One region of the Herbaspirillum sp. C7C8 genome, then DNA from elsewhere that is predicted to be linked to it. Evidence: predicted binding sites of a transcription regulator. Region 1 holds the regulator's gene; the other holds the start of a gene.
The links. Region 1 encodes LexA, which represses DNA repair genes until DNA is damaged. Its sites were predicted from a motif close to ACTGTATNNNNATACAGT; they were not measured.

Region 1 (11,450 bases):
CCATCAGGCTGCTGCGTCCAGCCTCCGGCAGCAGACTTCGATTCAGGCCGCGGCGCCGGTACCTGGCAAGTGCCTGCGACGTGTTCCAACCATGCGGTCAAACGATACAAGCCATTGAATTCAAACAGAAAAACGTTTGCTGGAAGCCGTTTCAGGTTAAGGCCCGAGGCCTGCCGAAACGGCTTTTTTACTTTTTACTTTGCCACCCTCGCCGTCCAGGCCAATCAAGCCCTCGCCCATTGCCTGTCGGCATACCGTCCGGACCCGTCCGGCACGCTGCACGACAGGTGCAAGGATTTCATTGGCATGCCCGGCCCCGCAGCAAGATCCCTCCCTTTGCTGTCTGATGTATTGCTTCACCTGTTCGCTCTGACAAAGCGGTGTTTTCTTCATCCACTTCCGAGGTCCTGATGCCCCTGCCCAAAATGCCGAGCAAACCAGCTTCGATGCTGTCTCCCGAGGACTATCCCAAGGCCGATCGCAACAAGCCCGTCAAACCGAACATCACTCTCGTTGAAACCTCCGCTCCCGTAGTTGCACCACAAGAAGTTGCAGTTGCCGTTGCCGACGTCTCCGACACCAAGGTCGCAGCGCCCCGTGCGCGCATCACCGGCAAGACTGCCGCCGTGGCCGAGAAACCCAAGGTCGCTCCCAAGAGCACCGAAGTCCGTCCCAAGTCGCCCACCAGCCGCGTGGCCGACAAGCTGGGCAAGTCCAAGCTGTTCGTGCTGGATACCAACGTGCTGATGCACGATCCGACCTCGCTGTTCCGCTTCGAGGAACACGACATCTACCTGCCCATGGTCACGCTGGAAGAATTGGACAACCACAAGAAGGGCATGTCCGAAGTGGCCCGCAATGCGCGCCAGATTTCGCGTTCGCTGGATGCGCTGGTGTCGGATATTGCCGAAGATGCGATCGACCTGGGCATTCCCTTGTCCAAGCTGGGCAACAAGGATGCCAAGGGTCGTCTGTACTTCCAGACCAAGCTGCAGAACGCCGCCCTGCCCGAAGGCCTGCCCGAGGGCAAGGCCGACAACCAGATCCTGGGTGTGGTGCGCGCGCTGGACCAGCAGTATCCGGAACGTCCGGTGGTGCTGGTCTCCAAGGACATCAACATGCGTCTGAAGGCGCGTGCCATCGGTCTGCCCGCCGAAGATTACTTCAATGACCATGTGCTGGAAGATACCGACCTGCTGTATTCGGGTATCCAGCAGTTGCCGGATGACTTCTGGAACAAGCACGGCAAAGGCATGGAGTCCTGGCAGGAAAGCCGCCACGGCAGCAGCTATACCTACTACCGTGTGACCGGCCCCTACGTGCCGTCGCTGCTGGTCAACCAGTTCGTCTTCATCGAACCCAAGAATGGCGAGCCGGCCTTCTACGGTCAGGTCAGCCAGATCAACGGCAAGACCGCCGTGTTGCAGACCCTGCGCGACTTTGGCCATGCCAAGAACAGTGTCTGGGGCATCACTGCACGCAACCGCGAGCAGAACTTCGCGCTGAACCTGCTGATGAACCCGGAGTGTGATTTCGTCACCCTGCTGGGCCAGGCCGGTACCGGCAAGACCCTGCTGGCACTGGCCTCGGGCCTGGCGCAGGTGCTGGAGACCAAGCTCTACAACGAAATCATCGTCACCCGCGTGACGGTGCCGGTCGGTGAAGACATCGGTTTCCTGCCGGGCACGGAAGAAGAGAAGATGGGCCCCTGGATGGGCGCCTTCGATGACAACCTCGAAGTGCTCAACAAGTCCGATGGCGATGCCGGTGAATGGGGTCGCGCTGCAACCCAGGATCTGATCCGCTCGCGCATCAAGATCAAGTCGCTCAACTTCATGCGCGGCCGCACTTTCGTGAACAAGTTCTTGATCATCGACGAGGCCCAGAACCTGACGCCCAAGCAGATGAAGACCCTGGTCACGCGCGCCGGTCCCGGCACCAAGATCGTCTGCCTGGGCAACATTGCCCAGATCGACACGCCCTACCTGACCGAAGGCTCCAGCGGCCTGACCTATGTGGTCGACCGCTTCAAGGGCTGGGCGCACAGCGGGCATGTCACCCTGGCGCGGGGCGAACGCTCGCGCCTGGCCGATCACGCCAGCGACGTGTTGTAATCATTTTTCTTCAGCATCAATGCAAAAAGCCACGTGAAAACGTGGCTTTTTGCTTTTGCACGGCGCGGCGAGTGCCGCGCCAACGGGAACGACTTACAGCACGTGCACGCCGATCCACCACGCGATCGCCGCCACGAAGGCCGAGGCCGGGATGGTGAAGATCCACGCCCAGACGATGTTGCTGGCCACGCCCCAACGCACGGCCGACATCTTCTGTGCTGCCCCCACGCCGACGATGGCGCCGGTGATGGTGTGCGTGGTCGAGACCGGAATGCCCAGCGCCGTGGCGATGAACAGAGTGATCGCGCCACCGGTTTCGGCGCAGAAACCACCGACCGGCTTCAATTTGGTGATTTTCTGGCCCATGGTCTTGACGATGCGCCAGCCACCGAAGAGCGTACCCAGGCTGATGGCGCAGTAGCAGGCAATGATGACCCACATCGGCGGTGCATCCGGCGAGGAATAGCCGGAGGCGATCAGCAGCATCCAGATGATGCCGATGGTCTTCTGCGCATCATTGCCGCCGTGGCCCAGGCTGTACATGGAGGCCGACAGCAATTGCAGGCGCCGGAACCAGCCGTCGATCTTGCGCGGCGTGGAGCGGTAGAAGATCCACGATACCGCAAGCATCATCAGCGAGCCGAACACCAGGCCCAGCAAGGGAGACAGCACGATGAAGAGAATCGTCTTCAACAGACCCGCCGAGATCAGCGCCCCGGTACCGGCCTTGGCCACGGCCGCACCGACCAGGCCGCCGATCAGGGCATGCGAGGACGAGGACGGAATACCGTAGTACCAGGTCACCAGGTTCCAGAAGATGGCACCGATGAGGGCACCGAAGATGACGTACTGGTCAACGATGGCTGGCTCGATGGTGCCCTTGCCCACCGAGGCCGCCACGTGCAGCTGGTGAAACACGAACACGGCGGCCAGATTGAAGAAGGCCGCCATGGCCACGGCGGTCTGCGGGCGCAGCACGCCGGTCGAGACCACGGTAGCGATCGCGTTGGCGGCATCGTGGAAACCGTTCATGAAATCGAACAGCAAGGCCAGGACGATCAACAACGCGAGAATATGTAAGCTGATTTGGATTGTTTGCATGGGGAAACCGTTGTGTGAAAGCAGCGGCGTCCCCGTCGGAAATCGAGGGAATCGCCGCTACGCCGACAGATCAGGCGTTTTCGACGATGATGCCTTCGATGATGTTGGCCACGTCTTCGCAGCGGTCGGTGACGGTTTCCAGGATTTCGTAGATGGCCTTGAGCTTGATCAGGGTGCGTACATCAGGTTCATCGCGGAACAGCTTGGACATGGCCGCACGCATGACGTGGTCGGCATCGGATTCCAGGCGGTCGATTTCCTGGCAGATCGCCAGGATCTGGCGCGAATTGTCCATGTTCGACAGCAGGCCCACGGCCGCCTGCACCTTCTCGGCGCAGGACAGGCACAGCTCGGCCAGGCGCTTGGCCTCCGGCGTGATGGACTTGATGTCGTACAGCGAAATGGTCTGGGCAGCGTCTTCCAGCAGGTCCAGGATATCGTCCATGCGCGTGATCAGCTGGTGGATGTCATCACGGTCCAGCGGCGTGATGAAAGTCTTGTGCAGCAGTTCGATGGCATTGTGCGTGATCTTGTCGGCTTCCTTCTCGACGGCTTCAATGGCATGCACACGGATTTCGAGGTCATCGAAATTGGTCATCAGCGCTACCATTTCCTTCGCACACTTGACCGCCAGCTCTGCATGCTGATTGAAAAGGTCAAAGAATTTGCCTTCAGTCGGCATCAATCGTCCAAACATTTTTCTCTCTCATCAATGGTTAGCGCCCGGTTCAAGCGCCGTTTCGAACCGGCCTGCGGCTGCCCCCATGGAAGCCGGTATCCCGCCCTGCCGGTCCTGCACGAACGGCCTTGGGAGCCGTCCGCCTTGCATGCCACGGGCGCCCCAAGGCTGCCCGTGATCCTCCGGCGACGCACCTGACCGGCGCGTCGCCCATGGCCTCAGTCGCCGCCGTAAGGCTGCGCCAGATTGCCGATATAGTTGTCGTACTTGGTATACATCCCCAGGAAGGACAGGCGAATGCTGCCGATGGGGCCATTACGCTGCTTGCCGATGATGATTTCCGCCGTGCCCTTGTCGGGCGAGTCCGGATTGTAAACTTCATCGCGGTAAATGAACAAAATGACGTCCGCATCCTGCTCGATGGCACCCGATTCGCGCAGGTCGGACATCACGGGACGCTTGTTGGGACGCTGTTCCAGCGAGCGGTTCAGCTGCGACAGGGCGATCACCGGACAATTGAGTTCCTTGGCCAGGCCCTTCAGGCTACGCGAGATTTCCGAGATTTCGGAGGCGCGGTTTTCAGAAGAGCTGCCGCCGTTGCCGGACATGAGCTGCAGGTAGTCGATGATGATCAGGCCCAGCTTGCCGCATTGACGCGCCAGGCGGCGCGAACGTGCGCGCAATTCGATGGGCGACAGCGCCGGGGTTTCATCGATGTAGAACTGAGCATCGTTCATCTTCTGGATGGCGTGCGTCAGGCGCGGCCAGTCCTCGTCGAGCAGGCGGCCGGTACGCAGGCGGTGCTGATCCAGCCGACCAACCGAACCCAGCATACGCATGGCCAGCTGGGCCCCGCCCATTTCCATGGAAAATACGGCCACCGGCAGACCCGACTCGATGGCCACATGTTCGCCGATATTGATCGAGAAAGCGGTTTTACCCATGGAAGGACGACCCGCGACGATGATCAGGTCACCCGGCTGCAGGCCGGAAGTCATCTTGTCCAGGTCCATGAAGCCGGTGGGTACGCCGGTGATGTCGCTGGAGCTGTCGCGGTTGTAGAGTTCGTCGATGCGCTCGACCACCTGCGTCAACAGCGGCTGGATTTCCATGAAACCCTGGGAGCCACGCGAACCTTCTTCGGCGATGGCGAAGATCTTGGATTCGGCCTCGTCCAGCATGGACTTCACATCCTTGCCCTGCGGATTGAAGGCGTTACCGGAAATTTCGTCGGCCACCGTGATGAGCTTGCGCAGGATACCGCGATCACGGACGATCTCGGCATAGCGGCGGATGTTGGCAGCAGAAGGGGTGTTTTGCGCCAGCGCATTCAGATACACCAGGCCACCCACCTCTTCGGCCTTGCCGCTGGTGGACATGGCTTCATAGACGGTGATGACGTCAGCCGGCTTGGTGCTGTTGATGAGCTTGACGATGTGCTCGAAGATGATGCGATGGTCGTAGCGATAGAAGTCGTCAGCGCTGACGAAATCGGCAATGCGGTCCCAGGCTGCGTTGTCCAGCAGCAGGCCGCCCAGCACCGACTGCTCGGCCTCGATGGAGTGTGGCGGCACGCGGAGCGCATCGATCTGGGGATCGGAGGACTCCTTCTGGCCACGGAAAAATTCTGGATTGCCGCGGGACGATTCTTTCATGGCGCGCATTATAACCTGCTGATGTGAAGCCGTAGGTCAGGCCGAACGTTTTTGCACGACCTGCCGCTTCATATGAACGAATGCCATATGAAGCCCCCGACATCCCGGCGGATCGCGACGACCGCCAGCGGGACGCCGGAGGCAAAGACAATAAAAAAGCCAGGCGAACCCGGCTTTTCCATTGCAAAACGAATTGCAGCAAACAGGCGTATTACGCTTGCTCGCCCTTGACTGCGATGGTGACGTCGACCACCACGTCGGTGTGCAGAGCCACCGACACCGGGTGTTCGCCAACGATCTTCAGCGGGCCGTTGGGCAGACGCACTTGCGACTTTTCGACGGCGAAGCCCTTCTTGCCCAGCGCTTCAGCGATGTCGAAGTTGGTCACGGAACCGAACAGACGACCGTCAACACCGGCCTTCTGAGCGACTTCCACGGTGGCGCCAGCCAGCTTTTCGCCTTGGGCTTGAGCGGCGGCCAGCTTCTCGGCAGCGGCCTTTTCCAGCTCGGCGCGCTTGGCTTCGAATTCAGCGATGGCTGCATCGGTAGCGCGGCGGGCCTTGCGTTGCGGGATCAGGAAGTTGCGTGCGAAACCGTCCTTGACGCGCACGACATCACCCAGACCGCCGAGATTCACGATTTTTTCCAACAGAATGACTTGCATGTTTTTCTCCTATTTCTCGACGCTGATTAGGCGTTGTGCAGATCGGTGTACGGCAGCAGGGCCAGGTAACGCGCGCGCTTGATGGCGGTGTCAACTTGACGCTGGTAGTGGGCCTTGGTACCGGTCAGGCGTGCCGGCATGATCTTGCCGTTTTCCTGGACGAAGTCCTTCAGGGTGTCCACGTCCTTGTAATCGACCTGTTCAACGCCAGCGGCGGTGAAACGGCAGAATTTCTTGCGCTTGAACAGCGGGTTTTGCTGTTGACGCTTGTTTTTCAGCTTGCTTTTATCGAACTTTTTACCGAATGCCATGGTTGGCTCCTGTATCTAAAAATTGGGTAAGGTCTGTTTGGCTACCTTGCGTCTTCAATCCGACGCGACCGGGCCAAAATCAACGATATGAAACACGACACTCTTGCTGTTGCGATTCCTGCGGGCCAGAAAGCCGGTGAACCGGAAGACCTCCCCCAGCGCTGCCCTGTTGAGCGCACCGGAGATTTCTCCTGCTGCCAGCGCTGCGATCTCGAATTCGACCTGACGCTGCATGCCAGCTTCCATCTGTTCCGACTGATGCTGCAACCTGGCAGTGACAATCGGGATACCGGCCGGCGTGTAACGTAAAACATCACGTTCTGCCAGGCTGGCGATGACTTGAAACTGGTTCACTCTCCGCGATGTTCGCAGCGCTTAAGCTGCCGGTGCTTCGGTACGGCTCTTGGCCGCGTCTTCCTTCTGCACTGCCTTCAGGATGGGGGAAGGACCGGTTTCGGCCTTCTTCATCTTGACGGTCAGGTGGCGCAGGACGGCGTCGTTGAACTTGAAGCCGGTTTCGATTTCAGCCAGCGTTTCGCTGTCGACTTCGATGTTCAGGCAGACGTAGTGAGCCTTGGCCAGCTTCTGGATCTGGTAGGCCAGTTGACGACGGCCCCAATCTTCGACACGGTGGACCTTGCCGCCGCGGGTGGTGACGATGCCCTTGTAACGCTCGATCATCGCCGGCACTTGCTCGCTTTGGTCCGGGTGGACGATAAATACGATTTCATAATGACGCATGTAGACTCCTTATGGACTTATTGAAGACGCCCACCCCGGCGTCAAGACGGGTGTGGGAAGAAGAAAACCAGAGATCATACTAGCTTTCGCCCACCAGGGCAATGTCGGAGCCCACAAACGCCGCCCCGGCGGTGAGATCGAGCGGTCAGCGCGCCACACTTTCCGACTTGGCGGCATCAAATCTCATGTGTCTGCCTATATATATGCAGGAGAAAGATTGCCTTTTCCGCCTCGCAAAGTGCATGTTGCCGTTGACACAAGGATTGTACCTGTATAAAAATACAGACTGTTCATCCAGACAGCCTTCCCTCCGAGAAAGGCCACCCCCATGCTCAAACTGACTGCGCGCCAGGAACAGATCCTGAACCTGATCAAGAACGCCATCGAGAACACCGGCTTCCCTCCCACGCGCGCAGAGATCGCCGCCGAATTGGGCTTTCGCTCCGCCAATGCGGCCGAAGAGCATCTGCAGGCCCTGGCCCGCAAGGGGGCCATCGAGATTTCTCCCGGCACCTCGCGCGGCATCCGCCTGCGCGAGTCCGGCGCACTCCCAGGATCCGTGGCAGCACGACAAATGGCCCTGCCCCATCCGGCGCTGATGCAGCTGAGCCTGCCACTGATCGGACGGGTGGCGGCGGGTTCGCCCATCCTCGCCCAGGAACATGTGGAAAAGACCTACCAGGTCGACCCGGCCATGTTCCCGGCCAAGCCGGATTACCTGCTCAAGGTGCGCGGCATGTCCATGCGCGACGCCGGCATCCTCGACGGCGATCTGCTGGCAGTGCGCCGCGCCGATCAGGCGCGCAACGGCCAGATCGTGGTGGCCCGCCTGGCCGATGAAGTCACGGTCAAGCGCTATCAGAAGACCGGCAGCGTCATCACCCTCTTCCCCGAGAATCCGGAATTCGAACCCATCATCGTCAAGCCGGAAGAAGACCAGTTCGCCCTCGAAGGACTGGCCGTCGGATTGCTGCGCAGCTGGAACTGAGCCCGGGGCGGCCCACCACCCCGCACCAGGCGAGCAGGCCGCAAGCCGCTCCAGCAGGCTGCGCGCCGTCTCTTGCTGCATCAACCTCCGCCTAAAACGGAGGTTTTTTGCTTTCTATTCAGCTCTTCGCAAGTGACGGGTTGCGCATATCATGTCTGCTGGATAGCTATGTCCGGCGCCAGCGATGCGCCCAACCAAGAGGACCCCTTTCGATGTCGACGCGCAAGAGCAGCAACAAGCACGGCAAACCCGTTCCGGCCCCGGCCGCCGCCAAGGCCAACCTGCAGGATCTGCTGGATGTCCGCAAGAGTCTCGATCTGCTGGACAGTCGCCAGACCGAACAAGCCAAGGCCATCTGCGTGGCCGTTCTCAAACGCGACCCTGAACTGGTCTTTGCCAATCACGCGCGCGGCCTGATCGCCACCCAGGAGGGCCTGCACCCGGAGGCTGAGCACTATTTGCGCAAGGCCTTTGCGGCCGATCCCGCCAATGCCGAATACCTCAGCAACCTGGCCGCCGCCGTGCTGGCACAGGACCGGGTGGACGAGGCCATCAAGCTGTACGAGCAGGCCATCTCGCTGGACCGGGAAAACCGGGCAGCACGCATCGGCCTGGCCAATGCGCTGCACGAAAAGAATGACCCGGAAGCCTCCATTGCCTACTTCGAGGACGCGGTCAAACGGGAGCCGGATGCCCCCGGCCCCCTGTCCCACCTCGGTCGCGCCCTGGTCGAGGCCAAACGCTACCAGGAGGCGGTGGCCACGATTCTCAAATCGCTGGAACTGGACATCAGTTTCGCACCCGGACATACCGCCTTGGGCGAGGCGTTTTACGGCATGGAGATGTACAAGGAAGCACTGGAATCGCTCAAGACGGCCATCCTGCTCGACCCTCAAGACACCTATGCCCAGATCAAGATCGCCGATGCCTATCTGAAACTGGAGAAAATCAGCGAAGCGCACGAGCACCTGCAACGCATCATCGAGATTGCCCCCAGGGATCCCAACAGCTACATCCGCCTTGCTTCCAGCCTCTTTGCGACCCAGGACCGCTTCGAGGATGCCATGCAGCTCTTCAACAAGGCCCTCGAACTGGATCCCAGGCAGGCGCTGACTTACAACAACATGGGCGCGGTCCTGCATGATCACGGCGACACCCATGAGGCCGTAGCCAACTTCCGCAAGGCATTGACGCTGCGCCCCAACTATCCGACGGCGCAACACAACCTGGCCTTGAGCCTGTTGCTGCACGGCGAACTCAAGGAAGGCTGGGCCTGCCACGAAAGCCGTCTGGTCACGCGCGAGCGCGCCCATGTCTACAAGTTGATCCACAAGCTCTTCGGCATCATCCCGAAATGGGATGGAAAGTCCTCGCTGGCCGGGAAGTACATCCTCCTGATGCACGAGCAAGGCTTCGGCGACAGCATCCAGTTCCTCCGTTATGTCCGGCTGCTGGTCGCACAGGGCGCGCGGGTGGCGCTGCACGTCAAGAATCCTCTGTACCGGCTGTTCCAGTCCTTCACACCGGAAATCACGCTCATCCGCGAAAGCGATCCGCTGCCACCCTGCGACTGCGCCTATGTGCTCATGAGCCTGCCCTACGCACTGGGAACCGATACGGTGGAAGACATCCCGGCATTCCCGAGCTATCTGGCAGCCGATCCGGCCCTGGTCGAGGTCTGGCGCGAGCGCATCGCCGCCATGGGCGGCGCGGCACCCGGCAAGCTGCGTGTGGGCGTAGTCTGGGCCGGCAATCCGGAACACGGCAACGACCGCCATCGCTCCATCAGCCTGAACAAATTTGCCAGATTGTTCAGCCTGCCGAACATCGAGTTCTACTCTTTACAGAAAGGCAAGCCCACTGAAGGGCTGCGCACCCTGCCGCCAGACCAGAAGGTTCACAACCTGGGCGATCTGTGCACGGACTTCGCCGATACCGCCGCAGCCATCCACAATATGGACCTGATGATCAGCGTCGACACCTCCGTGGTTCACCTGGCCGGTGCCCTGGGCCATCCGACCTGGGCCCTGGTGCCACATGTACCGGATTGGCGCTGGCTCCAGAATCGCGACGACTCCCCTTGGTATCCGAGCATGCGCCTGTTCCGCCAGCCCGCCATCAGTGACTGGGACTCGGTCCTGACCCGGCTTGCCGACGAATTGGTCATCTTGCAACAGAAAAAAATGCAGGGATAAGACGCCCTTCTCCAGAGACCGCCCCGCTTTGTGCGCAGCACCAGCGGGGCTTTTTGTCAGCGGCGGACAAAATTTCTCAGTTTCAACAAAAAATCGCTAAAGTTTTCTGAAGTGCCGTCGAAAAACATGTGCTTGGAGTTTCAAAGCACGTAGTTTTAGGTCGGAAAGCCTTGAAAAAGATTTTTTTGCAGCAAACCCTAAACTTTTTCCAAGACTGCCCGATAAAGCAATCAACAGCGGTTGAAACGCCTGGGGCTCATGGGTAGAAGACCAAAGTTAAGCACTGAAACTCGGATCATCGGTCTCAAATCTTAGGAGAATTAACATGGCAGCAGTCATTAATACCAACATTGCGTCGCTCAACACCCAGCGCAATCTGAATTCGTCGCAAGCGTCGCTGAACACCTCGATCCAACGTCTGTCGTCGGGCCTGCGCGTCAACAGCGCCAAGGACGACGCCGCCGGTCTGGCCATTGCCGACCGCATGAACGCCCAGATCAAGGGCCTGGCAGTTGCACAGCGTAACGCCAACGACGGCATCTCGATGGCGCAGACCGCTGAAGGCGCTCTGTCGACCGTCGGCGACAACCTGCAACGTATGCGTGAGTTGGCTGTGCAGGCTGCCAACGGCACCAACAGCGCACAAGACCGCAAGACCCTCAACGACGAATATACCCAGCTGTCGCAGGAAGTGTTCCGCGTTCTGAACGGCACCAGCTTCAACGGCCAGAACCTGTTCACCGGTGTCGGTCAAGGTGCTTCGGCTGGCGTGGGCTCTTCGTCGGCCAACGTCAAGGCTTCGCTGACCCTGTCCTTCCAGGTCGGCGCCAACGTGTCGGACAACAAGCTCAACGACCAGATCACCATCACTCTGGATGACCTGTCCAACAACGGCACCATGGCCGACGTCATCGGCACCAGCGCCAAGGGTCTGATCGGTCTGGGCGACACCTCCGGCGTGAGCGCTGCTCAAACCACCTACACCTCGGCCAAGGCTGCCCT
Region 2 (11,450 bases), on a different contig from region 1:
CCGCGCGGCGCCAGCACCAGCAAGGTTCCCCCCAGGGCCAGCGCGAACATCCAGACGCCCGGCAGCGGCGTTTGCCACACCGCCCAGGGCATGGCATCAAGTACTCGCAGAAAATCGGCCAGCCACGCCAGCAGCTGGTGTGGGACCTGCAACACGAAGTGGGCGAGCAGTTCCGGCAGGATGCTGCCCAGCAGCGCCAGCGGCGTGATCACCAGCGAGACCAGAGGAATGGCCAGCGCATTGGCGATCGGACTGACCAGGGAATATTGCCCGAACAGCAGCACCGTCAAGGGCACCAGCCCCAGCGTGACGACATATTGGGCGTATCCCGCTTGCTTGATCCGCTGCAGCAGCGCCGACCACCAGTGCCTGCGCGAGGCCGCGGCAGCCATGGCCTGCGGCGGCTGCATGCGACCCACCGAGCCATAGAGCAGCAAGGCCACCGCCCCGAAAGACAGCCAGAACCCAGGCCACAGTACCGCCCAGGGATCGAGCAGCAAGACCAACCCCAGAGCCAGGCACTGCACTACCGAGACACGCACGATGCGGCCGCGCCAGAAGGCGACCCCGACCACGACCAGCATGTAGAAGGTGCGCTGGGCCGGCACTCCGAATCCGGCCAGCAGAACATAGAGGAAAGCCACCAGCATGCCCACGATCACCGCCACCTTCTGGGCCGGCAGGCGCAGCGGCAGTTGCGCCCCGGTGAAGAAGGAACGCCGCCACAGCCAGCTCGCCAGCCCGCCGCACAAGGCCGCCAGCATGGTGATGTGCAGACCGGAGATGGCCATCAGGTGGCCAATGCCGGTGCGATTGAAGACGGTCCAGTCGGCCTGGTTGATGCCACGCTGGTCGCCCATGACCAGCGCCGCGATCACCCCGGCATAGGGCGCATCGGGCAACGCCGCATGGATGCGATCGCGCAGCCAGCCGCGCGCGCTGTCGATGACGTGGGAAGGTGTCCAGACGAATTCATCGACGCGCCGGTTCAGCGCCGTGAGCGGCGCGCCCGCCGCCGCCGGACGACCAACGACATAGCCGGTGGCACGTACATCGTCCTGCAGCAGCCACAATTCGTAGTCGAATCCGTCGGGATTGGCATTGCCGTGCGGACGCTTGAGGCGCACCTGCAACCGCCAGCGTTCGCCGGGGCGCAGGTCGGGTACGGCCAGCCGGGGCGGGGCGAGCTGCTCGCCATCTTCGGACGGCAGCTGGTAACGCTGGGTGCCATACCAGGACAGCGCCAGCCGGGGCGGCACCGGCGGCTTCACGCCCCCCTGCAGCACCACCTGCTCCACGTCGAAACGGAAACGCACCCCCTGCTCGTTGTGGACGGGCAGATCGGCGACGGTACCGATGACGGTGATGTCCTTTCCTTCCCAGGCTGTCGGCAAAGCCTGGTCGAGGTAATAGAGCGCAAACGAGGCGGCCCACAGAAAACCCAGCCAGGCGCCGCAGGTCAGCAACAACGGCACCCGCAGGAAAGGCTGCCAGAACTTCCAGGCAGTCAAGGCCAGCAAGGCGGCCAGCACCAGGCCCACGGCATACCACTCGGTCCCGGGCAACTGGCCCTGCACCTGCAGCAAGCCCACGCCGACGGCAAATCCGATGATCAGCGCGCGCATCAGAGGTGCAGTCCCGCATGGGCCAGGCGCGGCAGCGCGGCCCGTGCATTGGCCGTGGTGGCGGCGGCGATCTCGTGCAAGGGCAATTGGCGCAGCCCGGCCAGTACTTCGGCGATGCGCGGGATCTGGTCCGGCGTGTTGATGTCGGGATGGCGCCAGGCCGGGGAAATATCCGGCGCGTCGGTCTCCAGCACGATGGACGACAAGGGCAGTTCCTTTGCCAGGCGGCGAATCTGCAGCGAACGCGGGAAGGTCATGGCACCGCCGAATCCCAGGTGCAGCCCCAGTTCAACAAAGGTCCGGGCCTGCTGGTCGCTGCCATTGAAGGCATGGGCGATGCCGCCCGGCACGCGGATACGGCGCAGGTATTTGAGAATGATGTCCTGGGAGCGCCGCACATGCAGCAGGACCGGCAGCGCGAACTCGCGCGCCAGCTTGAGCTGCTCGGCGAAGAAGAATTCCTGCTTGTCGCGCAGCGGCGCTTCCTTCAGGGCTGGTACGAAGAAATCCAGCCCGATTTCGCCAATCCCTACAAATAGCGGATCGTCCAGCGCGTCGGCAATGGCCGTGCGCAGCGTGTCCAGATCGCTTTCTTCGGACGTGGGCACGAAGAGGGGGTGGATGCCCAGCGCATAGACGGCGTTGCCGACCTCGCGCGCCAGTCGGGCGACCTCCCGGAAGTTCACCCGCGCGATGGCCGGGATGACGATGACGCGCACGCCAACCTGCGCGGCCTCGGCAGCGATGGCAGCGGAACGGGCGCCGAATTCCCCGGCATCGAGATGGCAGTGCGTATCAACCCACATGTGCTGGATGGCTTGGCGAAAATCGGAAAGACCGGCCCGGCGGGCAACGGCTCCGGATGACGACACCCGCAACAGGGGCCGCGACCGCATGGCTCAGCCAGGCTGATCCGGCTCGCTTCCCCCGAAGCGTCTAGTTGTTTCAACAGCATAGCCGGTTGGCACCGGCTTCGGAGACGGCAGTTTACCGTCTAACGCGCTCTTGCAGGGATTAACAATCGTAAAGAATGACGGCAGCAGGCGCGCAGCACCATGAAAAAAGGACGCGATCGCTCGCGTCCCGCGTCCCTGGCTGTCGAGCCTGGCTGATCCTGTGTGCGATCAGGCCGGCTGCAAGGACTTGCCCAGCTTGCGCAGGAACTGCTCGCAGCGTTCCATCTGCGACAGCGTCACGAACTCGTTGGGCTTGTGGGCATTGCCGATGTCGCCGGGACCGCAGACGATGGTCGGAATGCCGATCTGCTGGAACAGCCCCGCCTCGGTACCATACGCCACCTTGCGGGTTTCACGGTCGCCCGTCAGTGCGCGTACCAGTTCGGTGATGGCCGCCTGCTCCACCGCTTCCAGCGCCGGGCTGCCGGCGAAGTTGTCGATCTCCACGCGGGCGTCCGGGAACTCGCTGCGCATCTTGGGCAGCAGCACCTCGGCGATGTACTTGTCGATCCGGGCCTGGATGTCGGCCACGCTCATGCCGGGCAGGTTGCGGAATTCGTAAGTAAATTCACATAGCTCAGGGATGGTATTGACCGCGATACCGCCACGGATCTGATTGGTGGTCATCGTGCTGAAAGGCACATCGAAGAATTGGTCATAGGGGCCATTGGCCTTGTAGCCATCGGCGAAATCGCGGATGGCGCAGATCAGGCGCGCGGCATGCTCGATGGCATTGCAGCCCTGCGGGGTCAGCGAAGAGTGCGCGGACTTGCCGTGTACCTTGCAGGCGAACACGTTGATGCCCTTGTGCGCTACCACCACGTTCATGCTGGTGGGCTCACCGACCACGCAGCCATCGACCTTGATGCCGCGCTTGACGATCTCTTCCAGCATCACGGGAGCGCCGATGCAGCCGATTTCTTCATCATAGGAGAACGCCAGGTGAATAGGCTTCACACGCGGCATGGCCAGAAATTCCGGCACCAGCGCCAGCGAGGTGGCGATGAAGCCCTTCATGTCGCAGGTACCGCGACCGTACAAGCTGCCCTCCTTCTCGGTCAGCTTGAAGGGGTCGGTATCCCATTTCTGGCCATCCACGGGCACCACGTCGGTATGTCCGGAGAGCACGATCCCGCCCTCGGTGCTGCCGGCATCGGGACCGGCGGTAGCGGGCAAGGTGGCGAACAGGTTGGCCTTGGTCTGCTCCTTGTTGTGCGCCAGCCAGGAGGAGATGCCCTGCTTTTCCAGGCTGTCCCGCACGGTGGTGATCAGTTCCAGGTTGGAATTGCGGCTGGTGGTATCGAAGGCGACCAGGGTCTCTAGCCATTGGCGGGTGTTCATTGTCTTGCTCCAGTTTCCATCTGTATCTGTTCAGGTATTCGTGTCTTCAAAAGCATACCGCCGTCTCCAAAAGACGGCGGTATCAAGGGCATAGCTTACCCGGAAAGCCTCAAGACTGCTGACCGGCCGCCTTGAGCCCCTGGTCGGACAGTCGCAGCACGCGTGCGCAACGCCCGGCCAGCTCGATATCGTGGGTGACGATGACGAAGGCCGTACCCAGCGTACGCGAGAGTTCGATCATCAGCTCGAAGGTGCGATCGGCGGTGCTGCGGTCGAGGTTGCCGGTCGGTTCGTCGGCCAGCACGCAGGCCGGGCGCGTGACCAGCGCGCGCGCCAGCGCCACCCGCTGGCGCTCGCCGCCGGAAAGTTCACCCGGCCGGTGCGTCACGCGTTGCGCCAGGCCGACCTTGTCCAGCATCTCGCGGGCCTGTTCCTGCGCCTCGGCACGCTTGATGCGGCGGATCATCAGCGGCATGGCCACATTGTCCAGCGCAGAGAATTCCGGCAACAGGTGGTGGAACTGGTAGACGAAGCCCAGCGACTGGTTGCGCAGGGTTCCGCGCTCGCGCTCGCCCAGGCTGGCGAAATCCTTGCCCAGCAGGCTCACGGTACCGCTGCTGGGGGTATCGAGCCCGCCCAGCAAGTGCAACAGGGTCGACTTGCCGGAACCGGAGGCGCCGACGATGGCAACCTGCTCGCCATGGTAGACGTCGATATCGACATTGCCCAACACCTTCACGGAATATTTGCCCTGGGTGAAGGTCTTGCCCAGCCCGCGCGATGAGAGCACGGCCTGGCGGTTCTTGATCGGATCAATATTATTCATAGCGCAGCGCCTCCGCCGGTTTGACACGGGCCGCTGACCAGCTCGGATAGAGCGTGGCCAGGAATGCCAGCACAACGGCCAGGCCGCCGATGGTGGTGACATCCGACCAGATCAGCTCGGACGGCAATTCGGAAATCACATAGATGCTCTTGGGCAGGAACTGCACATGGAAGGCATGTTCGATGGCCGGCACCAGCACATCGATGTTCAGTGCCACCAGCACGCCCAGACCGACCCCGGCAGCCGTACCGATGAGGCCCACCAGTGCGCCCTGGATCACGAAGATCTTCATGATGGAACCGGGAGAGGCCCCCAGCGTGCGCAGGATGGCGATGTCGGCCTGCTTGTCGGTCACCGTCATCACCAGCGTGGACACCAGGTTGAAGGCCGCCACCGCGATGATGAGGGCGAGGATGATGAACATCATGCGCTTTTCGGTCTTCACGGCCGCGAACCAGTTGCTGTTCTGCTGCGACCAGTCGCGCAGGTAGAGGTCGCCGGTGAGAGTGTGGGCCAGTTGCTGAGTCACTTCCGGGGCCTGCAACATGTCGCGGATGCGCAGGCGCACGCCGGTAGGGGCATCCATGCGGAACAGGGTCTCGGCATCCTTGATGTCGATGAACGCCAGCGACGAGTCGAATTCATAATGGCCGGCCTCGAAGATGCCGGTTACGGTGAACTGCTTCAGGCGCGGCAGCACGCCCGCCGGGGTCACCTGCCCCTGCGGCACGATCAGCGTGACCTTGTCCCCCAGGCCCACGCGCATGCCGCGCGCCAGCTCGCCGCCGATGACGATGTTGAATTCGCCGGGCTTGAGCGAATCGAAACTGCCCTGCTTGATCTGCCCGGCCACGTCGGACACCTTGCGCTCTTCTTCGGGCAGCACGCCGCGCACCATGACGCCGCGCAGGTTGTCGTCACGCGTCATCATGCCCTGACCGGACACGTAGGGCGCCGCGCCCAGGACTTCCGGGTTCTGGAAGGTCTGCTTGGCGACAGCCTGCCAGTCGTGCATGGCACCGGAAGCGTCAAACACCTCGATATGGGGCAGCACCGACAACATGCGATCACGGACCTCCTTCTGGAAGCCGTTCATCACCGACAGCACGACGATCAGCGCGGCCACGCCCAGCCCGATGCCGGCCATGGAAATGAGGGAAATGAAGGAAATGAAACTGTTGCGACCGCTGCGCTTGCCGGCCCGCGTGTAGCGGATACCGACCAGCCATTCGAACGGCAGGTTTTTAATCAGACTCAAAATTGCTCCGGGAGAGGGCCTGCACAATGTGCCACCAGTCGCCTCGCGCCCCCGGCTAGGGGCGCAATGCTCCGGCCGCACGCCAACACGGGCGAAGACAAAGCGCGAAGTTTGCCACAGTTTGGACCGACGGCCCATCCCTGGCCCTCAGCCGCCTGCTCGCGCCTGACCCGTCGGTCGCCCGCCGTGATGTCTGTAGATTCACTTCCACGGCAGAGGTTCGCGCTCAGTGACTTCATATAAAAGCACTTCCTGATGTTGCATCATGAACTGGTTATATATACAGTATCTGCTTGCGCCCCCTCGCCCCTCCGGATTTCCCGCACCATGCCACCCGAACTCGCCCAGGACGTCCCCGACACCAGCAGCCCGCCCGGCGGCGAGCGCGATCCGTTTGCGCGCCTGAACGCGCAGCAGCGCGAGGCGGTCGAGCACGGCAGCAAGCTTCCGCCGGCACAGCAGCTGCCGCTGCTCATCGTGGCCGGCGCCGGTACCGGCAAGACCAATACCCTGGCGCACCGCGTCGCCAGGCTGATCCTCGATGGGGCCGACCCGCAGCGCATCCTGCTGCTGACCTTCTCGCGCCGGGCGGCCGCCGACATGGGCCGGCGCGTCGGCCAGGTGATCCGACAGGTCCTGGGGCTCGCGCCTGCCGACAGCCCGCCGCAACTGCCCTGGTCGGGCACCTTCCACGCCATCGGCGCGCGTCTGCTGCGCGAATACGCGACCGTCATCGGATTGGAAGAAGACTTCACCATCCAGGATCGCGGCGATTCGGAAGACCTGATCGGCCTGCTGCGCCATGAGATGGGGCTGTCCTCGACCGACAAGCGTTTTCCGCTGAAGGCGACCTGCCTGTCCATTTATTCACGTGCGGTCAATACCCGGCAAGACCTGGGCACGGTGCTGCAAACCCAATTCCCCTGGTGCCGGGAATGGGAAAGGCTGCTGGGCGAACTCTTTACCCGCTATGTGGAGGCAAAGGAAGCCCAGCATGTGCTGGATTACGACGACCTGCTGCTGTTCTGGGCCGACATGCTCTCGGACCCAGTGATCGCGCAGTCGGCAGGCGCGCGCTTCGACCACGTGCTGGTGGATGAATACCAGGACACCAACCGCCTGCAGGCCGAGATCCTGCAAAGGATGAAACCGGATGGCGCCGGTGTGACCGCCGTAGGCGACGATGCCCAGTCCATCTATTCCTTCCGGGGCGCCACGGTGCGCAACATCCTCGACTTTCCCGAGCTGTTCACGCAGTCGGCGCGGCTGTTGACGCTGGAACAGAACTATCGCTCCACGCAGCCCATCCTGCAGGCCTCCAATGCGGTCATCGCCGATGCGCCGGAGCGGCACCTCAAGCAGCTCTGGAGCGACAAGCCTTCCTCGCAGAAGCCGCAACTGGTGGTGATCCCGGATGAGGCCGAACAGGCGCGCTGGGTGGCCAACCGCATCCTGGCGCATCGGGAAGAAGGACTCACGCTGAAGTCGCAGGCGGTGCTCTTCCGTACCGCCACCCACAGCGCGGCGCTGGAACTGGAACTGGTCCGGCGCAACATCCCCTTCGTGAAGTTCGGCGGCCTCAAGTTCCTGGAAAGCACACACATCAAGGACCTGCTGTCCCTGCTGCGCCTGGCCCACAATCCCAGTGGACGGATGGCGGGCTTCCGGGCGCTGCAACTGATCCCCGGGGTCGGTCCCGCTACCGCCAGGAAGGTGCTGGACCTGATGGCCGGTGCCAGCGACCCGGCCGACGCGCTCCTGAACTTCAGCGCGCCCTCCGGCATCGCCTTGCAATGGCAGGCCTTTGCCGACACCTATGACCTGATGCGTCGCGCCAGCGCGACCTGGCCGACCGACCTCCAGGCCGCGCGCGACTGGTACCTGCCGCAGCTGGAACAACGCTACGAGGATGCCGACGCCCGCGCCGCCGACCTCGAGCAGTTGACCGCGCTGGCCAGGGGCTATGCCTCGCGCGAGAAATTCCTCACCGAACTGACCCTGGACCCGCCCGAGGCCAGCAGCGATTTCTCCGGCCCGCCCTATCGCGACGAAGATTACCTGACGCTCTCCACCATCCACTCCGCCAAGGGCCAGGAATGGCGCTCGGTCCATGTACTGAATGTGGTCGACGGCTGCATTCCGTCCGACCTGGCCACCGGCAGCGAGGCCGAGATCGCCGAGGAACGGCGTCTGCTGTACGTGGCCATGACACGCGCCAGGGAGTATCTGCACCTGGTGGTACCGCAGCGCTTCTACATCACCCAGCAGACGGCGCAGGGCGAGCGCCACATCAACGGCATCCGCAGCCGTTTCATCACGCCGCGCATGCTGCCTTTCTTCGAGGACAGCCTGTGGTTCTCGGCCGAGACCAATGGCGCGCGCACGCCCATGCCCGACAGCGTGCGCATGCTGGTGCGACAGCGCGCCAAAAACGCCTGGAACAAGCAATGACACTGTCTTGAAGTGAAGCTTTGTGCAGTCGACGGGGCCAAGCGGCGCGCCAGCCGCTAAAATAGCGCCCCATGAATCAACTCGACATCCTCATCCCCTTCGCCCTGCCCCCGGCCGAGCTGGCGCGCGACCTGCTGCGCCAGTGCCAGGCGCCGGCCCTGGCCATGCTGCTGGGCCGGGGCAAGGCCGTGGCGCGCCAGGCGCATGATCCGTTTTCACGCGCCCTGCCGCATGAACACTGGCTGGCCCGGCGCTTCGGCCTGCCGCCTGCCGCCCAGGATTGCAGCCCGGCTGCCGCCAGCGCGCTGATGCAGCGCTTGGGCCACGCGCCCAGCGCCGGCCACTGGTTCGTGCTGCATCCGGCCCACATCCACGTGGCCCGCGATCATCTGGTGTTGACCGACATCGGCCAGCTGCAACTGGAGGAGGACGAATCGCGCCGCCTGTTCGACGCCGCCCTGCCGCTCTTTACCGAGATCGGCCATGAGCTGGTCTATGGCGACGCCCGTACCTGGTTCATCCGGGCCGATGCCTGGGCCGGCCTGCGCACCTCCACGCCTTCGGCGGCCAGCGGGCGCAATGTCGATATCTGGATGCCCGAAGGACCGGGCGAGCTGGCCTGGCGCAAGCTGCAAAACGAAGTGCAGATGCAATGGTTCGCCGAGTCCCTCAACGAACAGCGCGAAATGCGCGGCCAGAAGGCCATCAACTCGATCTGGATCTGGGGCGGCGCCGATGCCGGCGTGCTGGCGCAGGACATCTACACCGAACGCTTCGGCCTGCGTGGCTGGCTGCGCGCCTTCGGGCAGGAGCGCATCGATGGGGGCGCGGCCCAGCTCGTGCGCGGCAGCGGCCACCGCCTGCTGGTGCTCGATGCCCTGGCCGAAGCCGCGCTGGCCGAGGAATGGGGTCTCTGGCTGCAGCACCTGGAACACCTGGACCGCGACTGGCTGGCGCCCTTGCTGGTATCGCTGCGGGCAGCAAGCCTGGAGTCGCTCAATCTGATCCTGAGCGGCGCGGATCGCAGCCTGGAAGTGACGGTCACCCGTGGCGCGCTGCGGCGTTTCTGGCACAAACCTTCACTGGCGGGGCTGTCGGCATGATACGCGTCACCACCCGCTCCTATGACATCACCCAGGCCGAGCAACTCATCGCCGAAGGGGTGCACCCGGTGCTGGCACGCGTCTATGCGGCGCGCGGCCTGTCCACCGCACGTGAGCTGGCCAGCGAGCTCAATGCCCTGATCGCCCCGTCCGGCCTGCTGCATATCGATGCCGCCGCCAGCTACCTGGCCGACGCCATCGCCGCGCGCAAGAAGCTGGTCATCGTCGCCGACTACGACTGCGACGGCGCCACCGCCTGTGCCGTCGGCCTGCGCGGATTGCGCCTGTTGGGCGCGCAGGTCGACTATATCGTGCCCAATCGCTTCGAATACGGTTACGGCTTGACGCCCGAGATCGTCGAGCTGACCGTGCGCGAGAAGAATCCCGACATCATCGTCACCGTCGACAACGGCATCGCCAGCATCGATGGTGTGGCCGAAGCCAAGCGGCGCGGCATCGACGTCGTGGTGACCGACCACCACCTGCCCGGCGACGCCCTGCCGGAGGCGCGCGTGATCGTCAATCCCAACCAGCCGCAATGCGGCTTCCCCAGCAAGAACCTGGCCGGGGTGGGCGTGATGTTCTACGTGCTGCTGGCGCTGCGCGCCGAGATGCGCAAGCGCGGCCTCTTCGATGCCCAGACCCAGCCAAGGCTGGACAGCCTGCTCGACCTGGTGGCCCTGGGCACCGTGGCCGACGTGGTCAAGCTGGACGCCAACAACCGCATCCTGGTGGCGCAGGGCTTGAAGCGCATGCGCAGCGGCAAGATGCACCCCGGCATCGCCGCCCTGTTCCGCGCCGCCGGCCGCGAGGCCCGCCGCGCCACTCCGTTCGACCTCGGTTTTGCCGTCGGCCCGCGCCTGAACGCGGCCGGCCGCCTGGCCGACATGTCGCTGGGCATCGAATGCCTCACTACCGATGACGAAGGCCGTGCCTGGGCCATCGCCCAGCAACTCGACGCCATCAACCGCGAACGGCGCGACATCGAAGCCGGCATGCAGGACACCGCCCTGCTGCTGCTGGACGATTTCAACCCGGCCGACCGGCGCACCATCGCCGTTTTCGATCCCTCCTGGCACCAGGGCGTGATCGGCATCGTGGCCTCGCGCCTGAAGGACAAGTTCTACCGCCCCACGATCACCTTCGCACCGGGAGATGAAGGTTTCATCAAGGGCTCGGGCCGCTCCATCGCCGGTTTCCACCTGCGTGACGCGCTCGATCTGGTGTCCAAGCATGCCCCCTCGGTGATGACCAAGTTCGGCGGCCACGCCATGGCGGCCGGGCTGACCATCCATGCTGAAGCCTTCGATGCCTTTGCGCAGGCTTTCGAGGCGGTAGGGCGCGACTGGCTCACGCAAAACCAGCTGGAGCGCGTCATCGAGACCGATGGCGAACTCGAGGACAGCTACTATTCGGTGGAATTCATCAGCCTGATGGACCAGCAAGTGTGGGGCCAGGGCTTTGCCCCGCCGGTGTTCTGCGACCATTTCCGCGTGCTCAGCCAGCGCATCCTCAAGGACAAGCACCTCAAGCTGCAACTGGAAAAGGGAGGGCGCAAGTATGACGCCATCTGGTTCGGCCATACCGATGCCCTGCCCGACCATGCCCAGGTCGCCTTCCGGCTGGATGCCAACGAATACAACGGCAAGACCAGCGTGCAACTGATGGTGGAACATGCGGAACCCGCCTGAAACCCTGACAGGCCCCTCGTCGAGCCAGGCGGGCTGCGGACGCGGGCAAAGCCTTGCCCGGCAAGGATTGCAGTCCGGCAATAGCTAAAAAAAGAGCACCGGCGCCACATTGCAGTGGCACAATATTGGCTTGGAGCGACTTCCGGGCAATTTTGAAGGAAGTGGGCAACAAGGGCGCTCCGAGCAAAAACAACAACAT

Region 2: a site for LexA is predicted at 6,276-6,293, ahead of HWE01_RS20015 (ATP-dependent helicase). Genes of this name have one in related genera too.

Annotation. Positions count from the first base shown of each region.
Region 1 is NZ_JABXGG010000005.1:98,933-110,382, reverse strand. It holds gene HWE01_RS08425 (PhoH family protein) at 411-2,114, shown strand; gene HWE01_RS08420 (inorganic phosphate transporter) at 2,208-3,215, opposite strand; gene HWE01_RS08415 (DUF47 domain-containing protein) at 3,286-3,912, opposite strand; gene HWE01_RS08410 (replicative DNA helicase) at 4,113-5,558, opposite strand; gene rplI (50S ribosomal protein L9) at 5,761-6,213, opposite strand; gene rpsR (30S ribosomal protein S18) at 6,240-6,524, opposite strand; gene priB (primosomal replication protein N) at 6,579-6,878, opposite strand; gene rpsF (30S ribosomal protein S6) at 6,900-7,265, opposite strand; gene lexA (transcriptional repressor LexA) at 7,594-8,253, shown strand; gene HWE01_RS08380 (tetratricopeptide repeat protein) at 8,466-10,448, shown strand; gene HWE01_RS08375 (flagellin N-terminal helical domain-containing protein) at 10,774-11,450, shown strand, end outside.
Region 2 is NZ_JABXGG010000021.1:36,519-47,968, reverse strand. It holds gene HWE01_RS20040 (DNA internalization-related competence protein ComEC/Rec2) at 1-1,625, opposite strand, end outside; gene HWE01_RS20035 (TatD family hydrolase) at 1,625-2,431, opposite strand; gene argE (acetylornithine deacetylase) at 2,750-3,922, opposite strand; gene lolD (lipoprotein-releasing ABC transporter ATP-binding protein LolD) at 4,032-4,748, opposite strand; gene HWE01_RS20020 (lipoprotein-releasing ABC transporter permease subunit) at 4,741-6,006, opposite strand; gene HWE01_RS20015 (ATP-dependent helicase) at 6,334-8,457, shown strand; gene HWE01_RS20010 (hypothetical protein) at 8,529-9,560, shown strand; gene recJ (single-stranded-DNA-specific exonuclease RecJ) at 9,557-11,251, shown strand.